3 regions of the Rhizobium sp. CF142 genome follow, and region 2 is predicted to be linked to each of the others. Evidence: riboswitches for the same ligand, from Rfam matches in the RefSeq annotation. Region 2 holds a riboswitch; each other region holds the start of a gene.

Region 1 (10,207 bases), on a different contig from region 2:
TCGACCATATCGGATCTCGCCGATCTCAGGGCGCAGGGATGGGACCGCGATCTTGCCGCCCATGTGCGCCGTGGCGGCCGGGTGATCGGCATTTGCGGCGGCTACCAGATGCTCGGCCATAGGGTGTATGACCCGCTCGGCATCGAGGGTACGACGACAGAGATCGAAGGGCTTGGCCTGCTCGATGTCGAGACGGAGATGGCGCCGGAGAAGACGGTGCGCAACAGCTCTGCCCATTCGGCGGAATATGACGTGCCGCTGTCAGGTTATCAGATCCACCTCGGCGTTACGCAAGGGGCCGATTGCGAACGGCCGGCGGCGATCGTGGACGGCTTGGCCGATGGTGCTGTTTCTGCCGACGGCCGGATCATGGGCACCTATCTGCACGGCCTCTTCGGCAGCGACGCCTACCGCGCCCGGCTGCTTCATAGCTTTGGCCTCTCAGCCGAAGGCGGTAACTACCGCGAGAACGTCGACCGGGCACTCGACGAGGTCGCTACCGGCCTGGAGCAACATCTCGACCCGCGCTGGCTTGCAGGGCTGCTCGGCTAGGCCGGACGTGGCCTGCGTTCATGGCGTCGTTCTGCTATTGTCAAATTAGTTGACTGAGTCCATTAATTGTTACTGCAACGCACCCAGTCGAGAGCGATGAAACCATGAGCATACTGGATAGATTTTCACTGGCGGGCCAGGTGGCGCTCGTGACCGGCGGCGGCCGCGGCCTGGGCTTCGAGATGGCACACGCGCTTGCCGAGGCCGGCGCGCATGTCATCGTCACCGGGCGCACGGCGGCGACGCTGGAAGATGCCGTAAGGACCATCCGCGCCGCTGGTGGCGCGGCGCAGGCCGCCGCGTTCGACATCGCCGACCGAGAGGCCCAGCGCGGGCTGATGGCCGATATCGAAAAGATCCATGGCCGTCTCGATATCCTGATCAACAATGTCGGCGCCCGCGACAGGCGGCCGCTGGCCGAATTCGACGACGATGCCATCATCGAACTGCTGCGCACCGATCTGGCCGCGGCGATAACGCTTTCGCGGGACGCTACCGTGCTGATGAAGCGGCGCAATTACGGCCGCCTAATCGCGGTGACCTCGATCAGCGGCCATGTCGTCATGCCCGGCGACTGCGTCTATCCGGCGGCCAAGCAGGGCCTGACCGGCCTGATGCGCGCCATGGCGGTCGAATTCGGCCCGCATGGCATCACCAGCAACGCGATTGCGCCCGGCTGGTTCGCCACGGAGACGAATGCTGCGATGGCTGCAAACGAGGAATTGATGCCTTTCGTGCGCCAGCGCATCCCAGTCCAGCGCTGGGGTCGCCCGGATGAGGTCGCCGGCGCGGCGCTGTTTCTCGCAAGCGGTGCGGCCTCCTTCGTCAACGGCCACGTGCTGACCGTCGACGGGGGCATGACAGTCAGGATGTGAGCGCAGACAGGTGCTTTGATCCCGCGGCGTTTTCCACCGCTCCTCGTCTCAACGGTCGGAGGTCCGTTCGGGGTGAGGCTCCTTCGGCGCTGAGGATGAGGAGCGGGCAAGGATATTGCCGACATCGGTCAGAAACGATAGCAGCAGATTGAAGTCGGCCTCGCTGTAGGTCTCCAGCATTGCGGCCATCGCTTCGCCATGCTCCTCGTAGAGCCGGCTGGCGCGTGCCGATGCCTCGGGGCAAGCAACCAGGACAAGGCGGCGCTTGTCTGTCTCATCACGTCGCCTGACGACGAAGCCGGTCGTCTCCAGCTTATCGATCAATCCGCTGACCGTCCCGACCTTCAACCCGACCTCGCGCGACAGGGCCGTCATCGACAGCGGGCCGAGCTGCTCCAGCAGCCGGAAGCACTTGAATTCGGTGCCGGTCAGACCAACCTTCTCGGCCATCTTCTGATGGAACAGCACGAGCCTGGCTGAAAACAGCTGGACTGTTGGAATGTAGCGCGCGAGGCGGTCAGTTGACTTTTTCGGCAAAACGTTTAGATCTCCGAACTAATTGTTTCGATATTCTAAGAAATCGTCAGCATCATGTCGATACTCTCGCATGGCTGTTCGGCCCTTGTTACAGGCAGCGATCCATGAGCGCCTATTTCATTCTCGAAATCCATCCCGATATCAAAGATCAGGCGATCGATGATTATCTTGCGTGTATATCGCCGGATATGACGTTCCATGGAGGCCGTGTCCGATCTCCGGGAGGCAAGGTCCAGCCGGTCCAGGGAAACAGGGAGATGAACAGGCTTGTGATCATCGAATTCCGCACCGTCTCCATTGCCCGGGAATGGTACGAGGAGGCGAAGCAGGCGAATGAAGGGGTTGCCAGGTATCGTTCTCTCTTCGCCTGCCCGGCGGTTATCGTTGCCGGGATGGATGGTTAGAAACATCGGCCTTGCAGCCATTGCCGGAGGTCGCGGCCCACTTCGGCGTTGCCGCCCATTCGCCCTATTTCCCATCATAGAATTGTACCGGCCCATGTGGAGGTTCCGAAATTAACAATCATATTCAGTGGCTTATAGACGAGGGAATCAAGAGCGAGCATATCAGCGAACTCATTGCCGGTTTGTGCGACCGGCTGATCGCGGATGGCTTTCCCATCTGGCGCGGTAGTATCGCGATGCCATCCATTCACCCCATGTACGCCGGCATCTCGGCCAATTTCGTGCGCGGCGGCGCGACCACCATCGAGACGGCCGAATATGGCAGCGCGGCGCAGCTGAGCTTCGAGAAGACACCGATCTATTATCTGTTGGGCCGCGGTGAAACGTCGGGGCGCTGGATCATTGCCAATGGGGAGGGTGTCGACGACTATCCGCAGCTTGCAGAATTCGCGCTCGGCGGTGGCACGGATCATCTGGTCAGCCTGCTGGAATTCCCGAAGGAAGCTGCGTTGCGCGGGGTCAGCCTGTCCCTGACAAGCGACAGGCCGGGCGGATTTTCCGATGATCAACTGGCGATCATCGCAACGCTTTTCCCGGCGCTGGGGCTGGCCTGCTACCGCATCGCGGCTTCGAAAACCGCTGCGGATATCCTTGCCGTCTATACAGGCGCCAAGACGAGTGCGCGCATCCTTGCGGGTGAGGTCCAGAGAGGAACGGGAGGCGCCATCAATGCCGCGATCCTGCTTGCGGACCTCAGAAACTTCACGGCGTTGACCGAGGTCTATCAATCCGGTGAGATCGCCGGGTTTCTGAACGAGCATTTCGAGCTGATCGGCCGGCATGTCGAGGAAAATTCCGGCGAGATCCTCAAGTTCATGGGCGACAGCGTATTGGCGATCTTTCCGACAGGCGGTGAAGACGGCGAGGATCCCGAGACGGCTTGCATGGCTGCGCTCGTCTCGGCCCGAAATGTCCTGGAGGCAAACGAGGCGCTCAATCGTCAGCGAGCGCGCGAGGGCGGGCCTGATATCGGCGTCGACGTCGTCCTGCATCTCGGCGAGGTGTTCTACGGAAATGTCGGCGCCCGCGGCAGGCTTGATTTCACTGTGATCGGCAGGGCCGTCAACGAGGCCTCGCGGCTCGAGAAACTCTGTGGCGAACTCGGCCAGGACCTCCTGATGTCGGAAAGCTTCGCGGCTGCCTGCGGTGTCGCCTGCGAGCATCTGGGATCGTTCGAATTGCGCGGCGTTTCGAGGAGGGCGGACGTGTTCAAGCTCGCGGTGCCGACTACAGCATCGGCCCTAAAATCGGAATCGATTTTCGGAAAGCCTAGCGCCTCAGATCTCGCCTGAGACCTCACGGCGGCGGCGGTCGAGTTCTTCGGTGTAACGGCGCAGCGTATGGCTTTCGCTGAGCTGGCCGACCACCTTGCGCTCGATGAGATTGTTGACGACGGCGAGCGCTTCGCTTTCGGTCTTGTCGAAGATCGCGGCCGCCTGCTTGGCGTTCATCTGCGGCTGCAGGAAATCGTTTTTATAGCGGATGAAATCGGCGAGATTCTGGGCTTCGTCCTGCGCGCTGGTGGGGTTGGCGTAGATTTCCGGCACGAGCACGAGGCCGGCATATTTGTCGCCGTCGTCGACGAGGATGACGCGCTGCGTCGAGCCGATGGGGAAGGCCTCTTTGAACTCGTCCAGGGTTATGCCGAGCTTTGCCTTCTTCACGTCTGATCGCATCAGCTTGTCGACGGTCAGGTTGCGGATCCAGCCGACATCATGGGCGCTGCGGATGCTCTCTCCGCGCAGGTGAAAGCGCCATGTGGCGAAGGAGTAGCCGAAGGTGGTGCGCACCACGAGCGAGGAGGTGATGACGGCGGCGAGCACCAGGGCGGTGATCGGAAAGTCGCCGGTAATCTCCAGCGCCAGGAAGGTCATGGTCAGCGGCCCGCCGATGACGGCGACGGCGAGCGAACTCATGCCGACGACGGCGTAGATCACGGGCGTCAGCGTCGCATCGGCGAAATAGGGGGCGGAATAGGCAAAGAGCTTGCCGAGCAGCGCTCCCATGAAGAGTGAGGCGAAGAACAGGCCGCCCCTGAAGCCCGAGCCGATGGAGACGGCCGACGCCACCGATTTCAGGAGGAAAAGTCCAATCAGCGCCGGGATCGTGATCTCATGGGAGAGGTTCAGATGCAGCGCGCCGTGACCGGCGGCCAGCACCTGTGGCGAGACCAGCGCCAACAGGCCGACGACGATGCCGCCGAGTGCCGGGCGGAAGGGCAGCGCAATCGAGCTCTTGCGCGCCAGTTCCTCGACGAAAGAGACGCCCTGCATGATCAGGATGCCGATGCCGGCGCAGAAGGCGCCGAGGGCGATCGCCGGGACGTAGTCGGCGGGTTGGACAGCGCCGAAGCTGCCGACATCGATGATGAAATCGCTGCCGGAGAGCAGCCGGGCAACCAGTGTAGCGACAAGGGCGGCGACGACGACAGGCGTCAGCGAGATGATGGTGTAGGTGCCGATGATCAGCTCGAAGGCATAGAAGGCACCGGTCAGCGGCGCATTGAAGGCCGCAGCGATGGCGCCGGCCGCGCCGCAGCCGACGAGGACGCGCAGATCCGCGCGGCGCAGCTGCAGCTTCAGGCCGAATTTCGAGGCGATGCCGGCTGCAAGCTGCGTATAGCCGGCCTCCAGACCGACGGAGGCGCCGAAGCCGTTGGAAACGAGATTCTGGATGGCGACGAGGATGCTGTCGGTCAGCGACAGACGGCCGCCATGGAGCGCATTGGCTTCGATCGGGTCGACCATCGGTTTCTTGCGCCATCTTGCGAGAATGAAGATCAACAGGCCGAGCAGCATGCCGCCCGCAACCGGGGCCGTCATCAGCAGGAACTTGCTGTCGATCTCAGAGGCGCTGAGCCTCGTCGTGCCGTCTATACCGAAGATCAGCCTGTGCATCTCTTCCGAGACATAGCTCATGGCGGTGACTGCAAGCCCTGAGGCAATACCGACGAGCGCGCCGGCAAAGACCATGCCCATTTCGCTGTGTCGGATAAGCGCGCGCAGGCGTCCCGGATCGAGGACGGTGCCAAGAGGGCCGAGGCGGCGAATATCCATTCGGGAGAGCATCATGGGGAAACTAGGCGGCAGGAGTGGGGGTCAAGGGCGGAGCCGGCATCCGCATGAGCGGCAATTGCGGCAAAATACCGACTGGGCTGTAAAGTTTTTGTGACGCAAGCCTTTGATTAAAGACGATAATATCGGTAGTGTAAGTCGAGATGAGCGCTATGCGCGCCCGGTGCACCGATTGACATGCCTGGGGCGGAAGCCTAACCATGAATTGACATAATGGATGGTTCCGGATCGGCCTTAAGCCTTCCGGATGAAAAGGGAATGTGACGGGGCGGACCCAAGCCGGGCGCTTTCATCACAGCCGACCCCGCGACTGTAGAGCAGTCAGGGTCTTCCATCCGGCATTTCGATTGCGGCGCCGACGGTTTTGCATTCTGCAAGCGGGCAAGGCGGGACAAGTGCCGGAAAAGCCACTGGGAATGCATCGTGATCAGCCGGGGCAGGACGCCTCTAATTCTACGAATCGTCCGCCTTTTCACGAGATGCAGCCGGGAAGGCGAGGCAGATCCGCTGGCACGATCAGGGGCGACCGGAAACGGTCTGCCCCTGTCGCGGCCGAAAACTGCGAGCCAGGAGACCTGCCATCCGTGCCGGGCATAATGCCCATACTGGGCCGTTTGCCCGCTGCCAGCACGGAGGTTGTCTTGGCTGAAGGATTTGATTCAGCGCCGCCTCTGGTGGTGCGATGTGGAGGCGCCGGTACGGTGCGTTCGGCCTCTTCCGTCGAGTATGCGGCACCCCCCTCTGTCCTGCCGGACATCTCCCCCACAAGGGGGGAGATTGAATCGTGGCAACGCTCTTCCCAAACAACAGATGTAGGGCGAAGGTCTGGCCTCTTGCCGATCTCTCCCCTTGTGGGGGAGATGTCCGGCAGGACAGAGGGGGGTGTTACACTCTCCAAGGTCAAGGAACGCAAACCCGGAATGAGCCTTCGCTATGCCCTCTCTCCGAGGAGCGTTTCGGCATGACCGCCACCTTCGTCCTCGGCGGCGCCCGCTCCGGCAAATCCCGCTTCGCCGAAAACCTCGTCACCACAAGCGGCCTTGAGCGCCACTACGTCGCCACCGGCCGCGCCTGGGACGATGAGATGCAGGCGCGCATCGACCAGCACAAGGCCGATCGCGGCTCCTCCTGGACCACGCATGAGGAACCGCTCGATCTCATCGAACGCCTTGCGGCCATCGATGGCGAGGGCAGGGCTGTTCTCGTCGATTGCCTGACGCTGTGGCTTACCAATTTGATGATGGAGGGGCGCGATATCGCCGCCCAATCCGCCGCCCTTGCCGCCTTTCTACCGCAGGCAAAGGCGCGGCTCGTCATCGTTTCCAATGAAGTCGGCCTCGGTATCGTGCCTGAGAACCGCATGGCGCGGGAGTTTCGCGATCATGCGGGCCGGCTGCACCAGATGATCGCGGCTTCGGCCGACGAAGTGTATTTTATCGCGGCAGGTCTGCCGCTGAAAATGAAGGGTTAAATCCATGCAGCAGAAAATTCCCGCAACCGTCATCACCGGCTTCCTCGGTGCGGGCAAGACGACCATGATCCGCAACCTGCTCACCAATGCCGGCGGCAAGAAGATTGCGCTGATCATCAACGAGTTCGGCGATCTCGGCGTCGATGGCGACGTGCTGAAGGGCTGCGGGGCGGAGAATTGCACCGAGGACGATATTATAGAGCTCACCAATGGCTGCATCTGCTGCACGGTCGCCGACGATTTCATTCCGACCATGACGAAGCTTCTGGAGCGCGACCAGCGCCCCGACCATATCGTCATCGAAACCTCGGGCCTCGCCTTGCCGCAGCCGCTGGTCGCCGCTTTCAACTGGCCGGATATCCGCAGCGAAGTCACCGTTGACGGCGTGATCACCGTGGTCGACAGCGCCGCTGTTGCGGCAGGGCGTTTTGCCGATGACCATGATGCTGTCAATGCACGCCGTGTCGAGGATGAATCGCTCGATCATGAAAGCCCGATCGAGGAGCTTTTCGAGGATCAACTGACCTGCGCCGATCTGATCGTGCTCAACAAGACCGATCTGATCGACGCTGACGGCCTTGGCCGTGTGAAGAGCGAGGTCGCCTCGCGCATCGCCCGCAAGCCTGTGATGATCGAGGCCAGGAACGGCGAGGTGCCGGCAAGCGTACTGCTCGGCCTCGGCATCGGCACGGAAGACGATATCGGCAACCGCAAGTCCCATCACGAGCTGGAGCATGAGGATGGCGAGCCGCACGATCACGACGAATTCGACAGTTTCGTCGTCGAACTCGGTGCTATCGCCGATACATCAGGTTTCGTCGAGAAGCTGAAGGGCATCATCGCCGAGCATGACGTGTTGCGTCTCAAGGGCTTCATCGATGTCTCCGGCAAGCCGATGCGCCTGCAGCTGCAGGCCGTGGGTGCCCGCATCGACCAGTATTTCGACCGCGCCTGGGCACAGGGCGAAGCCCGCAGCACGCGCCTTGTCGTCATCGGCCTGCACGAGATGGATCAGGACGCGGTGCGCAAGGCGATCGAAACGCTCGTCTGAGGATAGAGAATGCATCTGCTTCTGGCCCAACAGGGAACAATCAGCGACGGGGACGAGGCCATCGACCTCGGCCAGTCGCCGGGCGATATCCTGTTCCTCTCGGCCGCCGACACCGAGCTTGCGGCAATCGCTGCGGCTCATTCCGGCGGGGCGAGCGGGCATACGCTCAGGCTTGCGAGCCTGATGAGCCTGAAGCATCCGATGTCGGTCGATACCTACGTCCAGCGCACGGCACGACATGCGAAGCTGATCATCGTGCGGGCGCTGGGTGGGGCGAGCTATTTTCACTATGCGCTCGAGGCGCTGCACGCGGTTGCCGCTCGCAATGGGGCGCTGATTGCGGTGCTGCCGGGCGATGCGCGGCCGGATGCGGGGCTGACGCCGTTTTCCAATGTGTCGCTTGAGGATCTGAATGCGCTGTGGGCGTATCTGATCGAGGGTGGCGACGCCAATGCGCGGGGCTTTCTTGCCTATGCCTCGGCGATGCTTTCGGGGGCGGAGAAGCCGGCGCCAGCCGCGCCGTTGATGAAGGCGGGGATCTGGTGGCCGGGGCGGGGGCTTGTCGGGGTTGAGGAGTGGAAGGGGCTTGTTTCGGGTGTGTCTTCTGCGGCCGTTGCGGATGAGACACCCCCCTCTGTCCTGCCGGACATCTCCCCCACAAGGGGGGAGATCGACAAGGAGCGAGACCAACACCCTACATTAGTTGTTTGGGGAGAAGCTCTCCGCGATTCAATCTCCCCCCTTGTGGGGGAGATGTCCGGTAGGACAGAGGGGGGTGCCGCACACTCGCCGGCAGACGAAAGCATTGCGCATTCGACGGAAGAGGTGGAAATCGAACCCACGTTTCATCCCACCGGCCGCGCTACCGTCGCCATCGCCTTCTACCGCGCCCTCGTGCAAAGCGGCGAAACCCGCCCCGTTGAAGCCCTGATCGAAGCCCTGCAAGCGAAAGGCCTGCGCCCGTTGCCGGTCTTCGCCTACAGCCTCAAGGATCCCGTCTCCAAGGGCATCCTCGAATCCATCTTCGCCGAATTGAAGCCCGATGTCGTCATCAACACGACGGGCTTTGCCGTTTCCGCACCCGGCGCCGATCGCGAGCCGACGGTGCTGGAGGCCAATGACGCCATCGTGCTGCAGGCAATCTTTTCCGCTTCGTCGCGGGAGGCCTGGGCAGGCTCGTCGCAGGGACTGTCGGCACGTGATCTCGGCATGAATGTCGCGCTGCCGGAGGTGGATGGCAGGGTGCTGTCGCGTGCCGTCTCCTTCAAGGCTGCCGCCCGCTATGACGTTGCTGTCGAGGCCAACATCGTTTCCAGCGAGCCGGATGAGGCGCGCATGAACTATGTGGCATCGCTTGCCGCCAACTGGGCGCGGTTGCGGCAGATGCCGGCGGCGAGCAGGCGGGTTGCGCTCGTCATGGCGAACTATCCAAACCGTGACGGACGGCTCGGCAATGGCGTCGGCCTCGATACGCCAGCCGCCACCATTGAGGTGATGCGGGCGATGGAGAAGGCCGGCTATCCGGTCGCCGATATTCCTGCCGATGGCGATGCGCTGATACGGCACCTGATGGCGGGACCGACCAATTCCGGCTTCGATGGCAAGGTCGTGCGCGAGCAGCTTTCCCTGAGTCGATACAAGGATTTCCTGGAATCTCTTCCTGCTCAGATTCAGGATGAAGTCAGCACGCGCTGGGGTGTGCCGGAGGCCGATCCCTATGTCCGCGATGGCGCTTTTGCGCTGCCTTTCGCCCGGTTCGGCGACTTGCTGATCGGTATCCAGCCGGCGCGCGGTTATAATATCGATCCGAAGGAAAGTTATCACTCGCCCGATCTCGTGCCGCCGCACGGCTATCTCGCCTTCTATGCTTTCCTGCGCGAGGAATTCTGCGCACAGGCAGTGATCCACATGGGCAAGCACGGCAATCTGGAATGGCTGCCGGGCAAGGCACTGGCGCTATCGGAGACCTGCTATCCGGAGGCGATCCTCGGGCCACTGCCGCATCTCTATCCCTTCATCGTCAACGATCCCGGCGAGGGCACGCAGGCGAAACGCCGCACTGCCGCTGTCATCATCGACCATCTGACGCCCCCGCTGACACGCGCCGAAAGCTACGGGCCGCTGAAGGATCTGGAGGCGCTTGTCGACGAGTATTACGAGGCATCGGGCGGCGATCCCAGGCG
Region 2 (10,207 bases):
GGCTTCTTCTTGGCGGCAACGAATTCGCCCTTCGCCCAGTCGCCCATGACCTGGACGAGAGCATCGCCCTTGATGACCATGGCAGTCGCCAGATTCCAGTCGCGGCCCGAGAAGTTCGGGTCGACATACTTGATGATCTTGGCGAGGTTATCGAACGACTTCTTCATCGTGTCGGACTTCAGCGATTCCTCGTCGAGGTCGTTGAAAGCCTTCTTGTAGAATTCCGGACCGCCGGTCGACAGCACGATGGAGTCGAACATCGTGGCTTCCTGCCAGTTCTGACCGCCGAGCGCGAGCGGGATGACGCCGGCTGCCTTTGCCTTGTCGAGCAGAGCGATCAGGTCGTCGAAGGTCTTCGGCTGCTTGCCGCCGATCTTGTCCATGACGGACTTGTTGATCCACAGCCAGTTGACGGAGTGAACGTTCACAGGAGCTGCGACCCACTTGCCGTCATAGACGGAGAACTTCTGCAGTGCGGCCGGAACAGACTTGTCCCAGCCTTCTTTCTTGGCCGTTTCCGTCAGATCGCCCATGACGCCAGCCTGGGCGTAATCGAGCACGGTATAGCCGAGCATCTGAGAAGCAGTCGGATAGGTGCCCGCGGCAACCATCGCCTTCAGCGCGGTCATGGCTGCGTCGCCGCCACCGCCTGCGACCGGTACGTCCTTCCAGGCAAAGCCTTCCTTAGCGAGGTCCTGCTTCAGCACGTTGAGTGCCGCGGCTTCGCCGCCTGATGTCCACCAGTGCAGCATCTGAACTTCTTTGACGTCGGCTGCATGAGCGCTGCCGAAACCAGCCATCATCACGACAGCAAGAGCTGCCGAGCTCAAAAACTTGCGCATGAATATCCTCCCGTTCGTAAGTGGCGGCGAGACCCACCTCGCCCGCCCCGATGTCCTCCGCCGTGAGGGCGGCCAAACATCACGCTACACCGCACCTCCCAGCGCGGTTAACAATTTAAAACGTTATAAACGCGGTTACGTCAAGTCCTTCCTCGACTCCCGAGAAAAATATGATTAGTTCGATAAATATTGATTTTATTTGATTTTTTCTGATCGCTTAAGAAACCGTAAAAATTTAAATCGTTTGCATTGATTGATTGCGTGCCGGTTTCATCGTGTTATTGTAGCCGCGATCCAGCACGGAATGTCCCTAGTGACCGAATCGTCCCAACTGCAACGCGGTGAAAATCCGGATGGTGCGCAAAAGCGCGGCAAGCCGACCTTGCGTACCATCGCGACACTGACCGGTCTTGCGGTGACGACGGTTTCGCGCGCACTCAGCGACGCGCCGCAAATATCAGTCGAGACGCGCGAGCGCGTCCATCGCATTGCCCGCGAGATCGGCTACCTGCCGGACCGGGCGGCCCAGCGCCTCAAGACAGGCCGCACCAACGTCATCAGCATCCTTCTCGATCCGCATCAGGAAGTGGTCGGCTTCGGCACGGCCATCATGTACGGCATCGCCAAGGTGCTGAAAGAGACATCCTATCACCTCGTCGTCGCCCCGAACTTCCTGTCGACGACCGATCTCGAGGCAGCGGAATATATCGTCCGCAACAATTTCGCCGACGGCCTGATCTTCACGCGGACGGAACCCTTCGATGCGAGGGTGCGGATGCTGCAGGAAGTCGGCTTTCCCTTTGTCTGTCACGGCCGCACCGAGTTTTCGACACCGCATCCTTACGTCGATTACGACAATTATGCCTTCGCCTACGAAGCCACCCGGCGCCTGATCGCCAAGGGCAGGAAGAAGGTCACAGTCGTCATGCCGCCGAAACGGCTGACCTTCAGCCAGCACATCCTTCATGGCTTCATGACCGCCGTGCGCGAGGCCGGCGTCGCCTACGAGATATCGGAAGCGGTCACGCTCGATTCACCGGCCAACGAGATCAGAGATTTCTTTCGGGCGCGTGCCGCGGCACCCGATGTTCCAGACGGGTTCGTCTGTCCGGGCGAGGTTTCGGCGCTGGCGCTCGTCACCGCCATGAATGATGCGGGGCGCGTTCTCGCGGAAGACTACGATATCGTCGCCAAGGAGACCTCGCATCTCCTCACGCATCTGCAGCCGAAGATCGACACCATATACGAGGATCTGGTCGAGGCGGGCGAACATCTCGGCCAGATGCTTCTTCAGCGCATCGGCAATCCGGCAGCAGAGAGCCAGAGCCTGCTCCTGCCGCCGCAGATCAATTTTCCGGTAGCCTAAGCTGCGTCACGCCCCGCCGTCGGCTTTTCGCGGAAAGCGAAGACTTCGACCGGCTCGCCAAGCCCGCGCAGGGGAAAAGTGCCGAGATTGTCCATCTCTTCCGTGCAGGTCGCCATCTCGACGAAAGCGCGAGACAACAGTACCGGCCGCTTAACCTCCTTGGTCAAGGTTTCAAGCCGCGAGGCGACGTTGACTGCCGGGCCGATGACCGTGAAATCCAGCCGCCGGCTCGAACCGATATTGCCGTACATCACGTCGCCGACGTGGACGCCGACGCCGTAGCGCAGGGGATCACGCCCCAGGCGCTGATGTTGCTCATTCACTTTCGCCATCGCCTCCTGCCCTTCCCGGATCGCCGTCAGCAGATCCTCGCAAGCCGAAGGCTTCGACAGCGGGAAGATGGCGAGCAGCCCATCGCCCATGAACTTCAGGATTTCGCCGCCGTGCCGTTCGATCGGATCGGACATGGCATCGAAATAATCGTTGAGCAACTGGATGACGTCGTCGCGCGGCCAGAGATCGGAGATCGCCGTGAAATCGCGCAGGTCGCAGATCATGATCGCCGCGCCGACGGTCGTGCCGCTGCCGCGGGTGATGACGCCGGAGAGAATCTGTTCGCTCGCATGCGGCCCGACATAGGTCTGCAGCAGCGTGCGCGCCATGATGTTCTTGAGCCTGATCTCGCTGACGAGAGTGAGAGCCGGCAGCAGATCGCGCAGGAAATCCACGTGTTCGCCGGTAAAACCGCCTGGCCTATTGGTGGAGAACGTAACGACGTGGCGCTTGTCGAACGTATGATCGATCGGCCAGGCGATATATTCGGAATAGCCGTCGTCGCGCAGTTCCTGGTAGAAGGGATAATCGTCGCCCTCCCATAAATCCTCAAGGTTCTTCCGCACCTCGTTGGTGCCTTTGTGGATCTCATTGACCGGGCTGTTAAGGAACTGCGGCGTGGTTTCCACCCCGTAGGCAAAGGTGTTGATCTTTGCCTCTTCCATGCCCTCGACCCACAGGATGCGGGCTCCGATCCATTGCGGATGGTTGGTGCGGAAATGCAGGCTGGAGCGGTTCACCGGTACGCCGGCTGCCAGCAGCCGCTTGCACATCTCCACCAGGATATTGTCGATGAAACGCTCGCCGCGGGTCTCGTTGATCAGCCAATCGAGAATTCGGCGCCTGCGGATTGGCCAGACGCCTTCGGCAGCTTCGCTTGCCGGATCAGTCGTTTCGAAAGAGGGCCTCATGAAAAACTCCCGCTACGCCACATTCAACGAATACATATCGGGCTGAATGTGGGCGATAGCGGGCCGAATGATAAGAGGCTTCGTAAAGATAAACCTCAGAAATCCCAGTCTTCGTCCTCGGTCGCCACCGCCTTGCCGATGACATAGGAGGAGCCGGAACCCGAGAAGAAGTCGTGGTTTTCATCGGCATTCGGCGAAAGCGCAGACAGGATTGCCGGATTGACCTTGCAGGCTTCGGCCGGAAACAGCGCCTCGTACCCGAGGTTCATCAACGCCTTGTTGGCGTTGTAATGCAGGAACTTCTTGACGTCCTCCGTCAGCCCAACGCCATCATAGAGCGCTTCCGTATATCTAGCCTCGTTGTCGTAGAGTTCGAGGAGCAGATCGAAGGCGAAGTCCTTGATCTCCTGCCGGCGCTCTTCTGAGAGTTTTTCCAGTCCGCGCTGGAACTTGTAGCCGATATAATAGCCATGCACGGCTTCATCTCTGATAATGAGGCGGATCATGTCGGCCGTGTTGGTGAGCTTGGCGCGGCTCGACCAGTACATCGGCAGATAGAAGCCGGAATAGAAGAGGAAACTCTCGAGGAAGACGCTCGCGACTTTCTTCTTCAAGGGATCGCCGGACGCATAGTGCTCCATGATCAGCGCCGACTTCTTCTGCAGGAACTCATTCTCTTCCGACCAGCGATAGGCATCGTCGACATCAGGCGTGAGGCAGAGCGTGGAGAAGATCGAGGAATAGGAGCGTGCATGCACCGCCTCCATGAAGGAGATGTTGGATAGCACCGCCTCCTCATGCGGTGTCGCGGCATCGGCCATCAGCTTGACCGCGCCGACACCGTTCTGGATCGTATCGAGCAGCGTCAGCCCGGTGAAGACGCGGATCGTCAGCTGCTGTTCGGCCGGCGTCAGTGTCCCCCAGGAGGGAATGTCGTTCGACAGCGGCACCTTTTCCGGCAGCCAGAAATTGCCGGTCAGGCGGTTCCAGACTTCGAGATCCTTGTCGTCCTCGATACGGTTCCAGTTGATGGCACGCACGCGGCTGACCGGCTTGAATTGCATGTTCATGATGTTCTCCGGTCGGTTAGAGCGTGCAGGAAACGCAGCCCTGCACCTCGGTGCCGGACAGCGCCATCTGGCGAAGGCGGATGTAATAGATCGTCTTGATGCCCTTCTTCCAGGCATGGATCTGGGCACGGTTGATGTCGCGCGTCGTTGCCGTGTCGCGGAAGAACAGCGTCAGCGACAGGCCCTGATCAACATGCTGGGTGGCAGCCGCATAGGTATCAATGATCTTTTCCGCGCCGATCTCGTAGGCATCCTCGTAATAATCGAGATTGTCGTTGGTCATGAACGGCGCCGGATAATAGACCCGGCCGATCTTGCCTTCCTTGCGGATCTCGATCTTCGAGACGATCGGATGGATCGAGGAGGTCGAGTGATTGATGTACGAAATCGAGCCCGTCGGCGGTACCGCCTGCAGGTTCTGGTTATAGAGCCCGGAGGCCATCACCGCTTTTTTCAATTCAAGCCAGTCTTCCTGCGTAGGGATATGTATGCCGGCATCGTCGAACAACGACTGAACCTTCTCGGTCGCCGGCTTCCATTCCTGCTCAGTATATTTGTCGAAATAATCGCCAGAGGCATATTTCGAATTCTCGAAGCCCTTGAAGCTTGAACCGCGCTCAGCCGCCAGCCGGTTGGAAGCGCGGATCGCGTGATAGGTCACCATGTAGAAATAGATATTGGTGAAATCGACGCCTTCTTCCGAACCGTAATGGATGCGCTCACGGGCAAGGTAACCATGCAGGTTCATCTGTCCCAAGCCAATCGCATGGCTGTCATCATTGCCCTTCTCGATCGACGGCACCGAGGAGATATGGCTCATATCGGAAACCGCCGTCAGTGCGCGGATCGAAGTTTCTATCGTCTTGCCGAAATCGGACGAATCCATCGCCATGGCGATGTTCAGTGAGCCGAGATTGCACGAGATATCCTTACCCATCGTCTTGTAGGAAAGGTCGTCGTTGAATTCGCTCGCTTCACTGACCTGCAGGATTTCCGAGCAGAGGTTGCTCATGCTGATGCGGCCGGCGATCGGGTTTGCCCGGTTCACCGTGTCTTCGAACATGATGTAGGGATAGCCGCTCTCGAACTGTATTTCGGCGATCATCTGGAAGAATTCGCGGGCCTTGATCTTCTTCTTGGTGATACGGGCATCCGCCACCATCTCGCGATACTTTTCCGTCACCGATATCTCGGTGAAGGGCACGCCATAGACCCGCTCCACGTCATAGGGCGAGAAGAGGTACATATCCTCATTGTTCTTGGCGAGCTCGAAGGTGATGTCAGGCACGACGACGCCGAGCGACAGCGTCTTGATACGGACCTTCTCGTCGGCATTTTCGCGCTTGGTATCGAGGAAGCGCATGATGTCAGGGTGATGGGCGTTGAGATACACGGCACCCGCGCCCTGCCGCGCACCGAGCTGGTTGGCATAGGAGAACGAGTCTTCGAGCAGCTTCATGACGGGGATGATGCCGGAAGACTGGTTTTCGATCTGCTTGATCGGCGCACCGGCCTCGCGGATGTTCGTCAAGGACAGCGCAACGCCACCGCCGCGTTTGGACAGCTGCAGCGCCGAATTGATGGAGCGGCCGATCGATTCCATATTGTCTTCGACACGCAGCAGGAAGCAGGAGACGAGTTCGCCACGCTGCTTCTTGCCGGCATTGAGGAAGGTCGGCGTTGCCGGCTGGAAACGGCCGGAGATGATCTCTTCCATCAGATCGCGGGCAAGCTGCTCATTGCCTCTGGCAAGCGCCAGCGCCACCATGCAGATACGGTCTTCGTAGCGCTCCAGATAACGCTTACTGTCGAAGGTCTTCAGCGTGTAGCTGGTGTAATATTTGAAGGCGCCGAGGAAAGTCGGGAACCGGAACTTCTTGGCATAGGCTTCGTCGAACAGGTCGCGGACGAAATTGAAGGAATACTGGTCGAGCACTTCCTGCTCGTAATAGCCTTCAGTCACCAGGTAATCGAGCTTCTCCCTGAGATTATGGAAGAACACCGTGTTCTGGTTCACATGCTGCAGAAAATACTGCTTGGCCGCCATGCGATCCTTGTCGAGCTGGATCTTGCCCTCATCGTCATAGAGGTTCAGCATCGCGTTCAGCGCGTGATAATCCAGCGCCTCCAAGGCCTTCAGCGGCTTGGCGCCCGCATCCCGCGTCAGATTTGTCCCCGTGTCCAAAATCGTCCCATCCCGTCTTTGACATTGGCGACATCCTCGGCAGTCCCCAGGAGCTCGAACCGGTAGAGGTAAGGCACCTGGCACTTCTGCGAGATTACGTCGCCGGCAAGCCCGTAGGTCTCGCCGAAATTGCTGTTGCCCGCAGCAATCACGCCGCGGATGTTGGAGCGGTTTTCCGCATCGTTGAGGAAACGGATCACCTGCTTGGGCACGGCGCCCTTTACGATCCCGGGGCCGCCGTCGCCGCAATAGGTGGGCGAGATCAGCACATAGGGTTCGCGAATGTGGATGTCCTCAGCGCCGAGGGGAATGCGCGCCGCGCGCAGTCCCAGCTTCTCGACGAAACGATGGGTATTCTCGGACCGGCTGGAATAATAGACGATCAGGCCCACCACTCTTCTCCGATCAGGAGAGCGCGCTGATCATATCGGGACGGAAACCCGCCCAATGGTTCTCGCCGGCAACGACGACCGGAACCTGCATGTAGCCCATGCCGCGAACGCGATCGAGCGCGTCGGCATCTTCGGAGATATCGATGATCTGATAGTCGACGCCCAGACGGTCGAGGGCGCGGTAGGTAGCGGTGCACTGTACGCAGGCAGGCTTGCTGTAAACGGTAACGCTCATCATGTTCCTCGTGATTTCAATGGATTCCGGACGCAATACTGGGATCGGGCGCCTTGCGGCGTCCGAGGCAGCGCTTGATATTGATCTGGCAAGGTTGGCGCCTTACACGCCGAATTCGACCCCTCGCGGGATTTGCGCGGGCAGCGGCTTTGATATTCTCGACATGACTTCAACCCCGAAGTTCTCATGCGGACGTTCGGGGGCAGCGCAACAGCTGCGGATTTCATCCGCCTCATACATACGCGACCTTCCGGACACCCCGCCCGTGGACATCTAGTTCAAGGCAGGTCTCCTGGCTCGCGGGTCGAAGCACCCTGCCCCCAGCCTTCCCAAAGCTTCATGCCTCAGTGACCTGAAATCGGACAGTTGCTCGCCGCTTACAGTTGCGGGGGCAGCTCCGGCCTTGTTTTGCCCTCATGGCAAAACGCACCGTATTCCCATCTTAGCCTGCGATCCCTAGCGAATCGAAGGAACCTTGAACACTAGATATAGTACGCGAATCCCAGTTTGCGTCAACGGATGGTTTGTGCATCGCGTTACGGTATGTTTGAAATCACTGCATTCCTGTGAAAAACGTGGTTAACGAACGCTTAAAGAAAGCAGGCTGTGGAGAAGGCGCTAATGAAGAGAGCCGGCCTATAGCCGGCTCTCTGATTTTCGAGTCCAGGTTCAGGCCCGAATCGTCGATGCGGCATGTCGTAATATTCGGGCGGCAGCGACCATGTTGACAAGCGCCGGGCGAACCTCTTCCCACCTGCGCGTCTTCAATCCGCAATCCGGATTGATCCAGAGCTGCCCGTCCGTCAGACGCTCGCGCGCCAGCGTCAGGAGCTCCGTCATCTCCTCGACATCAGGAACGCGCGGCGAATGGATGTCGTAGACGCCAGGGCCGATCTCGTTCGGATATTTGTAGCTGCGGAAAGCTTCCAGCAGTTCCATCTTCGAACGCGACGTTTCGATGGAGATTACATCGGCATCCATCGCCGCAATGGCATCGATGATCTGGTTGAACTCCGAATAGCACATATGCGTATGGATCTGCGTTTCGTCCGCCACGCCGGAGGCGCATAGGCGAAAACTCTCGACGGCCCAGTCGAGATAGGTCTTCCAGTCGGCCTTGCGCTGCGGCAGGCCTTCGCGGAGCGCCGCCTCGTCGATCTGGATCATTGCCGCACCGGCCTTTTCAAGATCGAGCACCTCGTCGCGGATCGCCAGCGCGATCTGCCGGCTGACATCGGCGCGGGAAAGATCGTCGCGCACGAAGGACCAATTGAGGATCGTCACCGGCCCGGTCAGCATGCCTTTGACCGGCTTCTCCGTCAGCGACTGCGCATAGCGCCACCACTCCACCGTCATCGGTACGGGGCGGGAGACATCGCCGAAGATGATGGGTGGCCGGACATAGCGCGAGCCGTAGCTCTGCACCCAGGCATGTTGCGTGAAGGCGAAGCCGAAAAGCTGCTCGCCAAAATACTGCACCATGTCATTGCGCTCGAATTCGCCGTGGACGAGCACGTCGAGGCCGATTTCCTCCTGCCAGCGGATCGCTGCTTCGGTTTCCTTTTTCAGGAAGGCATCGTAATCCGCCTCGCTGATCGTGCCCTTGGCGAAGGCCGAGCGGGACTTGCGCACGTCAGCCGTCTGCGGGAAAGAGCCGATCGTCGTCGTCGGGAACAGCGGCAGGCGAAGCTTACGCTCCTGCAGGCCGGTCCGCTCGGCAAAATCGCTGCCGCGCGTCTTCATCGCCTCGTCGATCGCGGCAACCCGCTGTCTGACCTTCAGATCATGTACGTGCGTAGATGCGGCGCGCGATGCAACGGCCTGCGAGGCTGCCGCAATCACCTGGGAGGCCTTGCCGGCATCGCCAAGCGCTGCGAGCTCATCAAGCTTCTGGGCAGCGAAGGCGAGCCATGATTTCAGCTCACCATCCAGCCCGCTCTCCAGTTCCAGATCGATCGGCACGTGCAGCAGCGAGCAGGACGGCGCGATCTGTAGCCGGTCCGCACCAAAATGCTGGACAAGCGGCTCGATTCTTTTCTGGATCGCCGCAAGGTCTGCCTTCCAGATATTACGCCCGTCGATGAGGCCAAGCGACAGCGTCAGGTCGCTGGATGTCTTGAGAAGGGCATCGATATGCTGTGGAGCGCGAACGAGATCGACATGCAGTCCGGCCACCGGCAGCGAGAGCGCCGTCGGCAGATTGTCGCCGATCTCGCCGAAATAGGTGGCGAGCATGATCTTCAGGTCGGGTACCAATTCATGCAGCGCACGATAGGTATGCTGCAGTGCTGCCTGCTCTTCCTGTGAAAGATCGAGCACGAAGCAAGGTTCGTCGATCTGCACCCAGTCGGCACCGGCTGCACGAAGTTCTGCCAGTACTTTTGCATAGACGGGCAACAAGCGTGCAAGCAGGTCGATCGGCTGGAAGCCCTCTTCGCTTCCTTTGGCGAGTTTCAGGAAGGTGACCGGACCGAGGATGACCGGCCGGGTGTGGATGCCAAGTGTCTTCGCCTCGATGAAGGCATCGAGCGGCCTGTTCGCCGTCAGGGCAAAGGTCTGATCGATGCCGAGTTCCGGCACCATGTAGTGATAGTTCGTGTCGAACCACTTCGTCATTTCCAGCGCCGGCACGCCATGCCCGTAATGGTGCGGATGGCCGCAATCGGCATGCGCCTCTTCGCCGGTTGAGCCACGCGCCATGGCGAAATAGGTATCGAGCGCCACATGGCCGCCCTTCCACCCATAGGCCGAAGGAATGGCGCCGACCATGACGGCCGTATCGAGCACATGGTCGTAAAGCGAGAAATCGTTCGAGGGGACGACGTCGATCCCCTTCTCTTTCTGCAAGGCCCAATTTTCGGCCCGCAGCCGCT
Region 3 (10,207 bases), on a different contig from region 2:
AAATGCGCCGAACTGAAGCTCTTCTTCCAATCATGCTCCCTGCGTGATGGCGGCAGGTTGGCCAAATGCCTGCGCCCTGTCAAATGAAACGCGGTGACACGGCTGGAATTGCGACGAGATTTCAGATGTTTAAGGTCGCGCTATTTTAGCGGGATCAAGCTTGCCCGCGCTCCGCAAGGATGGCATTCAGCCGGGAGACATCCTCGCGCAGCGCAGTCAGTTCCGTCAGCACCCGCATATCGATCTTCTGATGCAGCGACAGGACCTCCAGCTCGGCCTTCAGGTTCACCTCATAATCCTTTGCGGCCTCGAAACGGTCGCGCTCGGCCTGGCGGTTCTGCGACATCATGATGATCGGCGCCTGGATGGCGGCGAGCATGGAGAGGATGAGGTTCAGGAAGACAAAGGGATAGGGATCGAAGGCCCTGCTCAGCAGAATGACCGTGTTGATCAGGGTCCAGATGACGAGAAAACCGAGAAAGGCCAGGATGAAGGACCAGGAGCCGCCGACGCGGGCGATGCCATCGGCCAGCCGCTCGCCGAAGGAGGCTTCGGCGGAAAAGGCGGCATTGACGTCGGTGGAGATGATCTTGCGCTCATGGGTCCTGGCAAGCACGCGCTTTTCGATATCACCCAGCTCCTCGGCCGGCTTGCCGAAATGCAGGTGGACGAAATTTGGAAAGTTAGACATGGCATTGTCCCGGGAGTGGATCGAATTGGCGCGCAGTATTCCGCCGTTGCCGCAAATTGCAATGCGTATCGGCGTCGCGCAAGGCAAACAAAGGGATGGGGTTGCCCTTCATCAAATTTTTGCCGCAGATGGCTACGGCTTTTGAAGCGGCTTATTGCGGTGCACGAAGGGGCGGATTAAATGAATGACATGACACAGGAAAACGCTCTCTCCCATACGTTCAACATCGCCATCGCCCAGCTGAACCCCACGGTCGGCGATGTCGCCGGAAACCTTGCCAAGGTGCGCGAGGCGCGCGCCGATGCGGCGCGGCAGGGCGCGCATCTGCTGATGATGACGGAACTTTTCATCTCCGGTTACCCGCCGGAAGATCTGGTTCTGAAGCCGGCCTTCATCCAGGCTTGCTGGAGGGCGGTGGAGAGCCTTGCGGCCGATACGGCCGATGGCGGGCCGGGTATCGTCATCGGTTTTCCGCGCCAGGACGAGACGGGGCGCTACAATTCCATCGCGGTGCTCGACGGCGGCAAGGTCATTGCCATCAGAGACAAGATCGACCTGCCGAACTATGGCGAGTTCGACGAGAAGCGCGTCTTCGACCAGGGCGCCATGCCGGGGCCCGTGAATTTCCGCGGCGTGCGCATCGGCATTCCGATCTGCGAAGATATCTGGGGCGATCTCGGCGTCTGCGAGACTTTAGCTGAAAGCGGGGCGGAAATCCTGCTCGTCCCGAACGGATCGCCTTACTACCGCGGCAAGGTCGATATCCGCCATCAGGTGGTGCTGAAGCAGGTCATCGAAACCGGCCTTCCCATGGTCTACGCCGCCCAACTCGGCGGCCAGGACGAGCTCGTCTTCGACGGCGCAAGCTTTGCCTTCAATGCCGACAAGTCGCTCGCCTTCCAGCTCAGCCAGTTCGAACCGGCGCTCGCCGTGACGACATGGAAGCGCACCGAGGATGGCTGGCACTGCGCACAGGGGCCGATAGCCCGCATTCCGGAAGCGGAAGAGGCCGATTACCGCGCCTGCCTGCTGGGCTTCCGCGACTATGTAAACAAGAACGGCTTCAAGAATGTCGTGCTCGGGCTCTCGGGCGGCATCGATTCGGCGATCTGCGCGGCGATTGCCGTCGACGCGCTCGGCGAAGAGCGGGTGCGCACGGTCATGCTGCCCTATCACTATACGTCAGAGGACTCGCTGAAGGATGCAGCCGATTGCGCCAAGGCGCTCGGTTGCCGCTACGATATCGTGCCGATCGAAGGACCTGTGACCGGCTTCTCCTCGGCGCTCTCAAGCCTCTTCGAGGGCACGAACAGCGGCATTACCGAGGAGAACCTGCAGAGCCGTGCACGCGGCACGATCCTGATGGCGATCTCCAACAAGTTCGGCTCGATGGTGGTCACGACCGGCAACAAGTCGGAAATGTCGGTCGGTTATGCGACGCTCTACGGCGACATGAACGGCGGCTTCAATCCGATCAAGGACCTCTACAAGATGCAGGTCTATGCGCTGTCGCGCTGGCGCAACGAGAATGTACCGCCGGATGCGCTCGGCCCCTCCGGCGTAGTCATTCCGCAAAACATCATCGACAAGGCGCCGTCGGCCGAGCTTCGCCCCGACCAGAAGGATCAGGATTCGCTACCGCCTTATCCTGTTCTGGACGACATCCTCGAATGCCTTGTCGAGCGGGAGATGGGTGTCGAGGAGATCGTGGCGCGCGGCCATGATGTCGAGACGGTCCACCGCATCGAGCATCTGCTCTATCTCGCCGAATACAAGCGCCGCCAGTCGGCGCCGGGGGTAAAGATCACCAAGAAGAACTTCGGCCGCGACCGGCGCTACCCGATCACCAATCGGTTCCGGGATCGCTGAGACGCCTCGAAGATCTGGGAGGAAACATGCGCAGTTCGGTAGAGATCTTCAATGTGAGGCGCGGCGAAAGCCGTGTCGTCTGGCAGACGGAGGCGCTGGTGGAGGCGCCGAATTTCTCACGCGATGGCGCCTATCTGCTGATCAACGGCGACGGGCTGCTCTATCGCCTGCGCCTCGATGGCAGCGATCTCGTCGAGCGGGTCGATACCGGCTTTGCCGTGCATTGCAACAATGACCATGGCATTTCGCCCGATGGCGAGGAAATTGTCATTTCCGACAAGACCGAGTTCGGCAAGTCGGCGATCTACATTCTGCCGATCGAAGGCGGCAAGCCGCGGCTGGTCACCAAGAACCTGCCGTCCTACTGGCACGGCTGGTCACCCGATGGGCGCAAGCTCGCCTATTGCGGCATCCGCAACGACGTCTTCGATATCTACACTATCTCGGTCAATGGCGGCGAGGAGAAGCGGCTGACGCATGGCGAGGGCCGCAATGACGGGCCGGACTGGTCGGCGGACGGACAGTGGATCTATTTCAATTCCAGCCGCACCGGACTGATGCAGATCTGGCGTGTCCACCCTGATGGTACTGGTCTCCAGCAGGTGACATCGGACAATTACGGCAACTGGTTTGCTCACCCGTCGCCTGATAACGACAAGGTACTGATCCTCTCCTACGACTCTGATGTCTTCGACCATCCGCGCGATCTCAATGTGCGGCTGCGCATGATGGACATGGATGGCGGCAACCTGACGGAGCTGTTCGAGCTTTTCGGCGGGCAGGGCACGATCAATGTGCCGAACTGGTCGCCCGATGGCGAGGAATTCGCCTATGTGCGGTATTTCCCGGCGAGAGGTTGAGGGCGCGCATCGCCATTAGATGATGGGGGTGGCGGGTACTAAGCGGGGACCATTCTTGTAGCCCCAATTATTCGTGGACTTCATCTGGCGCCGGCAGCTCAACGTTCGCGGCATCATGGTCGTAAATCTTTGCGATTTATCGGACGAAAATTGCCACGGCTGAAAGTGTTCTTGGATCGCCTTCATGAACCTTCCATCAACGTTAAAATTCATATGTCGGCGCGAGCCTTGGACGGAAAACGATGCCACAGTGCACTATAGTGCTTCGCTGAAATCCGTATTGCGCTACCGGGCATTTTTCATATCGATGCCCGCAGGATAGTTTTGCTTCGACGAAGCATTAAAATTCAACATAAAACTGGGGCATCTGTGGGATGTAGCCGTGAATAAAATACACCTGATAAGAAAATCAATGATAATGATATTTATCATTTTCTTCATATCATTAAACATTATCATTTGGCCGGTATGGTATTATGGAAACATATATGATGTAATTTCCGATACATTTCAATTCAGGGGACCACTATTTGGAGTTCTTTTGGTAGCCCCGCAAATTTACCCTCTAATTATATTGTCTCTGTTATTGCATTTCCTAAGGAAGAACGAGCGCGCCTTAAAAGAGGCAATGTGGCTCTGGTCAGTGATATTTGTGATCGGATCCGCGTGGACCGCTCTGCTCATCTATGCAATCAACAACGGGTAACCCCCAAAAGGACCACGCCACCGCCCTGCGAATGGGCGGCGGGGTTTACCCGCCGCGACTGATGCAGCGGCTCAAGCCGCGACAGCGGCCTTGCGACGATCGCGGACGGCCTGGGCTAGATTCTCAAGCACGTCGACCGACATGTCCCAGCCGATGCAGCCGTCGGTGATCGACTGGCCGTAGACCAGCGGTTTGCCGGGAACGAGGTCCTGGCGGCCGGCGACGAGATTGCTCTCGATCATCATGCCCTTGATGTGATGGTTGCCGGCGACGATCTGGCCGGCGACGTCTTTCACGACCTTCGGCTGGTTCATCGGGTCCTTGCCGCTGTTGGCGTGGCTGGCATCGATCAGCATGCGCGGGTCGACGCCGAGCTTGACGGCCTCGGCGATGACGGCCTGCACGTCAGCGGCCTCATAGTTCGGCCGCTTGCCGCCGCGCAGGATGATGTGGCAGTCCTCGTTGCCGCGTGTGGAGGCAATCGCTGCCTGTCCGTCCTTGGTCACAGCCGGGAAATGGTGCGGCTGGGAGGCCGCCATGATCGCATCGAGCGCGATGCGCGCGCCGCCATCCGTGCCGTTCTTGAAGCCGATCGGGCAGGAGAGACCCGAGGCAAGCTGACGGTGGATCTGGCTTTCGGTGGTGCGCGCGCCGATGGCGCCGTAGCTGACGAGATCGGCGATATATTGCGGCGTGATCGTGTCGAGGAATTCGCAGCCGGCCGGCAGGCCCATGGCGTTGATGTCGAGCAGCAGCTGGCGGGCAAGGCGCAGGCCTTCCTCGATGCGGTAGCTGCCGTCGAGATGCGGGTCGTTCATCAGGCCCTTCCAGCCGACGGTGGTGCGGGGCTTTTCGAAATAGACGCGCATGACGATTTCGAGGTCGCCTGACAGGCGTCGTCGCTGTTCGACAAGCCGGGATGCGTATTCGCGGGCGGCTGCCGGATCGTGGATCGAGCAGGGGCCGATGACCACCAGCTGGCGATCGTCTTTACCGGTCAGGATATTGTGGATCGTGTCGCGTGTGCTGGTCACGGTCTGAGTGACCGCGCGGTCACGCGGGATTTCCTTGATAATGTCGGCAGGTTTGGTCAACGGGGTGATCTCGACGATGCGCAGATCATCAATGGTGTCAGTCACGGTATGCTCTCCTGTTTGGTCATACCGTGGCGGAACAAAAAAGCCGCCAGGTTGACTAGCGGCTGTTCGGGTGTGTCGTCGCGTTAGTTTCGGTTACGCACAGACCCGCATCCGCTGGAAGCAGCGGTACGAATAAAATCGCGATGCGTAAACGGACGAAATCGACATGCAGGCTATGTAGCTATGCCGATCGGAATTGTCACGTGGAATCTGTGAGGAAAAACGACAGATCCGTGAAGTTTTCAGCGGCTCTCGGCCATTGCCTGTCCTTGGGCCTCTTTCGGTTCTGCCGCCTCGGCATGTCTGTTCTTGTGGCGGCGTGTCGTCAGTTCTTCGCCGGCATTGGCAGGCAGGCGCAGGAAGGTGATGCAGGCAAGTGCTGATATCGCGGCCACGATGAAGAAGGCGATATGGAAATCCGAGACCAAAAGCTTGCCGCCGTGGAAGCTCGAGGAGATTTCCAGGATCGTGCCGGCGACGGCAACGCCCATGGCCATGGAGATGCGCTGCGCTACCGCATTGATGGCGGTTGCCTGGCTGCTGTCGGCCTCGTCCACATCGCCGAAGGCCATGGCGTTGACGCCGGAAAAGGCCATGGAGCGCAGAAGGCCGCCGACGAGAAGACAGCCCATGATGACGTACATCGGCGTTTCCGCGGTGAAGAAGCCGTTCACGCCGAGGAAGATCGCTGCGAGGAAGGTCGTCAGCGCAATGACGTTGCGGAAGCCGAAGGCGTTATAGGTGCGGGTAGCCGCAAATTTCGAGCCCATGGAGCCAAGAGCGCTGATGAAGGTGATCGAGCCGGATTGGAGCGGCGTCAGGCCGAAGCCGAGCTGCAGCATCAGCGGCATGAGGAAGGGCAGCGCGCCGAGGCCCATGCGGAAATTCGAGGCGCCGAGGATCGCCGCCCGGAACATCGGGTAACGAAACATCTTGGGATCGAGCAGCGGGTGCGGCGTGCGCCTGGCATGCACGAAATAGAGAATGCCGGAGAGGACGCCGACGGCGACAGTGACATAGCCGTAGATGACGGGAACGGCGGGCAGACTGATGACCGAGAGGCCGAAGACGAAACCGGCAAAGCCGATACCCGACAGGAAGAAGCCCGGAAAATCCATCGGCTTCGGGCTGCGCGGCTCGACGACCGGCAGGAAACGGGTGACGAGGACGATGCCGATAATGCCGATTGGCACATTGATCCAGAAGATCCAGTGCCAGCTTAGATAGGTTGTCAGGAAGCCGCCAATCGGCGGGCCCATGATCGGGCCGATCAGCGCCGGAATGGTCAACCATGCCATGGCATTCACCAGCTGGTGACGTGGCGTGCCGCGCACCAGGAGCAATCGCCCGACCGGCGTCATCATCGAGCCGCCAGCGCCCTGGATGAGGCGGGAGATGACGAAGGCGGCGATGGAATTGGAGAATGCGCAGGCGACCGAGCCGACCATGAAGACGAAGATCGCCAGGCGGAAGATTTTGCGTGCACCGAAGCGATCCGACATCCAGCCGCTGATCGGAATGAAGATTGCGAGCGCCACGAGGTAGCTCGTTACCGCAAGTTTCAGCGCGATCGGCGAGGTGCCGATATCGGAGGCAATGGCCGGCAGGCTGGTGGCGATCACGGTCGAATCCATCTGCTCCATGAACAGGGCGACCGCAAGGATCATTGGTGTTAGGCGGGACACGGGCAACCGGAAGGCAATGAGAGAGGATTCGGCGCCAGCGGCGTCGGGTCTCGTTCTAGGCCAGCATTTTCAGCCTGTCCACGAAATGAATGTCGCATGCAGCTTGCCGCCATGCCGTTTCCGCGCCATAGATCACCCGTCAGGTGCCCGCTTTCATAAGCGGGAGAATCGGGAATCCGGTGCAAGACCGGAACGTGCCCAACGCTGTAAGGCCGACGCTTGCCGCATAGAATGCCACTGGCCGCAAGGCCGGGAAGGCTGCGGCCAAGCGGATGACGCCAAAGTCAGAAGACCGGCCTGGCAAGATAGACCCAACCCGCGCGGACGGCGGGCGGTTGCGTTGTTGGGGATTTGACGATGCGACCCATTGATGATGCCGTTTGCCCGGCATCCAGCTTTTCTGCGGCCGAACGCGAGGCCGTCTATCACGCCATCATGACGCGGCGTGACGTGCGCAGCCAGTTCCTGCCCGATCCCTTGCCGGATGATCTGGTGACGCGTCTTTTGACCGCCGCGCATCACGCGCCCTCGGTCGGCTTCATGCAGCCATGGAATTTCATTCTGGTGAAGAGCGTCGAGGTGAGGGCGCGGGTACGCGATGCCTTCCTCAAGGCGAATGAAGAAGCGGCCCGCATGTTCGACGGCGAGCGGCAGGAACAATACCGTTCGCTGAAGCTCGAAGGAATCGTCCAGGCGCCGCTCGGCATCTGCGTGACCTGCGATCCGACCCGCAGCGGCAGCGTGGTGCTGGGTCGTACCCACAATCCGCGCATGGATAGCTATTCCACCGCCTGCGCCATCCAGAACCTGTGGCTTGCGGCACGAGCCGAAGGCGTGGGCATCGGCTGGGTCAGCATTTTTCGCGAGGGTGACCTGAAGGAGATCCTCGGCATTCCCGATCATATTGAGGTCGTCGCCTGGCTCTGCGCCGGCTTCGTCGACCGGCTCTATGATAAGCCGGAACTGGCGGTCAAAGGCTGGCGGCAGCGGGTGGCGCTGGAAGAGCTGGTTTTCCATGACGGCTGGGGGCAGGTGGAAAGCGAGGCCGCGCCGGTTTGAGCTGGCGCGGGTGTGCGTCACTCGGCCGGCTGGGTGCTGCAATCCTTGGCGCAGGCCGGTGTCCTCCAATGGCCAAAGGTGAGGAAGCTCGCAGCAGCGAGAAGCCAGACGCCGATCGCTCCATAGAGCATGACGCCGCCGAAGCCTGCGACCAGCGCACCATGCACCGTCTCGGCAGGAATATCAGGCAGAGCGGCGATGTTGCCGGCGGAGATCCGTTCGGCAAGCGGGCGTAGATCGCCGGCATCGATCGAGTTCGGCAAGGCGCTCCTTAGATGGGAGAGCACGCCGCTGAACAGGATGAAGCCCATGACGGCGATGTTGATGGCGAGCGAGATCATCCGGGCGCTCATGTCGATGCCGGAGGCCATGCCGGCGCGATCGCTGGAAACCGCACCGGTTGTCGTGTTGGTGACCGGCGTGTTGGTGAAGCCAAGCCCGATGCCGGCAAGCAGCGCGCCGGGCAGCATCGTCAGCCAGCTTGCCGCGGCGGCGGCACTGCCTGACTTCATCAGCAGGAAGCCGAGCCCGATGGTGAAAAGGCCGCCGGGAATGATGATGCCCGGCCGGTAGCGCAGCATGAGCCGTTCGGCAAGCGGCGGCACGACGAGCGTCGGCAGCGTATAGGCAAGCAGCGCCAGACCCGCGGCCACACTGCCATAGCCGAGACCGGCTTCATACCAGATCGGCAGATAGATCATGAAGGGCCAGAAGCTGATATTCATGGCAGCCGAGCCGATGATGGCACCCGAGAAGGCGCGAATGCCGAAGACTGAAGCATCGAACATCGGTCGCGGGTTCAGCCTCTCGGCAATGACGAAGGCGACGAGGCTTGCCGCGGCAAGTCCGACAATGCCAAGTGCTGCAGGGCTGGCAAAGCCGAGAGCCGGACCCTGGGTGATGAAGTAAGCGAGGCAGAAGACCGCCAGCGAAAGGGTGGCAATGCCGGCCATATCGAGCCGTCCTGCAGCGGGGTCACGCGATTCCTCAACGCCCGTTACGGCAAGCGTTACCGTCACGGCTGCCAGCACGGCATGGATGAGGAACACCCATTGCCAGCCGGCCGCCGCAACGATCGCAACGCCGATGATCGGGCCGAAGCCAAGGCCAATGCCGAAGATGATGCCCCACCAGCCGAAGGCGATGCTGCGGGCGCGGCCTTCCCGAAATTGATGAGAGAGGACAGCCACCTGGCAAATCAGCATCACGCCGCCGCTCATGCCCTGCAGAAAGCGGGAAACGATCAGCAGCGAAACATCCTGAGCAAGGCCGGCAATCAGTGAGGTGAGGCCAAAGGCGGCAATGCCGATCAGGAAGACGCGCTTGCGGCCGTAGCGATCGGCCAATGTGCCTGCCGCCATCAGCACCGTCGTCACGGCGATCGTATAGGCATTCATGATCCATTGCAGCGCGCTGAAATCGGCATGCAGCACCTTTTCCAGCGTCGGCAGGATTGCGGGTACGCTCGATATTTCAAGGCCGAACATCAGTGAGGAGAGGCAGGCCGCCATCAGGGCGATGATGCCTCTGATACGTGAGGATGGAGGGGAGGCAGAGATCATGCTTTGGCCTTTCGACGTTGAGACATAGAACGGTGACATCCGTTGTTGTCCATTTGCGTCAGCATAAGCAGAGCTTGATCATTACAGAATTGGATGATTGAATATTTCAGACACAACAATTTCGGATAGATCCAATGACCATGCTCGATGTCGATTCCGTTCAGGCTTTCGTGACGATCGCCGAGAACAAGAGCTTCACCCGCGCTGCCAGTGAGCTCGGCAGCACGCAAGGGGCGATCAGCGTCAAGCTCAAACGGCTGGAGGAGCGGCTCGGCCATCGGCTGATCGAACGCACGCCGCGGCTGGTGCGGCTTTCGGCACAGGGGGCGGTATTTCTTGATGCCGCACGGGAATTCCTCGCTGCCCATGACCGGGCGATCGAAGCACTTTCCTCGTCGCGCCGTCGTTTCAGACTGGGCATTGCGGCCCATGTCGCCGGCCCGGAAGTGCCGACGCTGCTTGCGCGCCTCAATGCCCATGATCCGGGGCTGACAATCGAGGTCCGGCTCGACAATTCCTGCGAGTTGCTTGCCGCCTTCGATCGCGGCGACCTGGATGCGGCGATCGTCCGTCGGGACGAGGACCGGCGCGATGGCGAGGTTCTGGCACCGGAGCATTTCGGCTGGTTTGCAACGC

Evidence for each region. Region 2 has a riboswitch for cobalamin ahead of nrdH (glutaredoxin-like protein NrdH). Riboswitches for the same ligand answer to the same signal wherever they lie in the genome.
Region 1: another riboswitch for cobalamin. It lies ahead of cobU (bifunctional adenosylcobinamide kinase/adenosylcobinamide-phosphate guanylyltransferase); the one in region 2 lies ahead of nrdH (glutaredoxin-like protein NrdH).
Region 3: another riboswitch for cobalamin. It lies ahead of bluB (5,6-dimethylbenzimidazole synthase); the one in region 2 lies ahead of nrdH (glutaredoxin-like protein NrdH).

The regions. Positions count from the first base shown of each region.
Region 1 covers NZ_AJWE01000016.1:3,778-13,984, forward strand. The annotation lists gene PMI11_RS04800 (cobyric acid synthase) at 1-552, shown strand, start outside; gene PMI11_RS04805 (SDR family oxidoreductase) at 657-1,427, shown strand; gene PMI11_RS35940 (MarR family winged helix-turn-helix transcriptional regulator) at 1,476-1,964, opposite strand; gene PMI11_RS04815 (DUF1330 domain-containing protein) at 2,069-2,368, shown strand; gene PMI11_RS04820 (adenylate/guanylate cyclase domain-containing protein) at 2,605-3,720, shown strand; gene PMI11_RS04825 (chloride channel protein) at 3,706-5,496, opposite strand; cobalamin riboswitch at 5,704-6,100, shown strand; gene cobU (bifunctional adenosylcobinamide kinase/adenosylcobinamide-phosphate guanylyltransferase) at 6,464-6,973, shown strand; gene cobW (cobalamin biosynthesis protein CobW) at 6,978-8,024, shown strand; gene cobN (cobaltochelatase subunit CobN) at 8,034-10,207, shown strand, end outside.
Region 2 covers NZ_AJWE01000093.1:68,074-78,280, reverse strand. The annotation lists gene PMI11_RS19555 (ABC transporter substrate-binding protein) at 1-842, opposite strand, end outside; gene PMI11_RS19550 (LacI family transcriptional regulator) at 1,156-2,208, shown strand; gene PMI11_RS19545 (adenylate/guanylate cyclase domain-containing protein) at 2,205-3,452, opposite strand; gene nrdF (class 1b ribonucleoside-diphosphate reductase subunit beta) at 3,548-4,522, opposite strand; gene nrdE (class 1b ribonucleoside-diphosphate reductase subunit alpha) at 4,539-6,707, opposite strand; gene nrdI (class Ib ribonucleoside-diphosphate reductase assembly flavoprotein NrdI) at 6,686-7,099, opposite strand; gene nrdH (glutaredoxin-like protein NrdH) at 7,113-7,334, opposite strand; cobalamin riboswitch at 7,599-7,827, opposite strand; gene metE (5-methyltetrahydropteroyltriglutamate--homocysteine S-methyltransferase) at 8,004-10,207, opposite strand, start outside.
Region 3 covers NZ_AJWE01000135.1:18,600-28,806, forward strand. The annotation lists gene PMI11_RS34235 (ATP-binding protein) at 1-30, opposite strand, end outside; gene PMI11_RS34240 (DUF1003 domain-containing protein) at 155-691, opposite strand; gene PMI11_RS37555 (hypothetical protein) at 690-836, shown strand; gene PMI11_RS34245 (NAD+ synthase) at 881-2,560, shown strand; gene PMI11_RS34250 (TolB family protein) at 2,587-3,420, shown strand; gene PMI11_RS34260 (3-deoxy-7-phosphoheptulonate synthase) at 4,198-5,265, opposite strand; partial or broken gene PMI11_RS34265 (DHA2 family efflux MFS transporter permease subunit) at 5,508-6,989, opposite strand; cobalamin riboswitch at 7,075-7,266, shown strand; gene bluB (5,6-dimethylbenzimidazole synthase) at 7,308-8,009, shown strand; gene PMI11_RS34275 (MFS transporter) at 8,027-9,571, opposite strand; gene PMI11_RS34280 (LysR family transcriptional regulator) at 9,706-10,207, shown strand, end outside.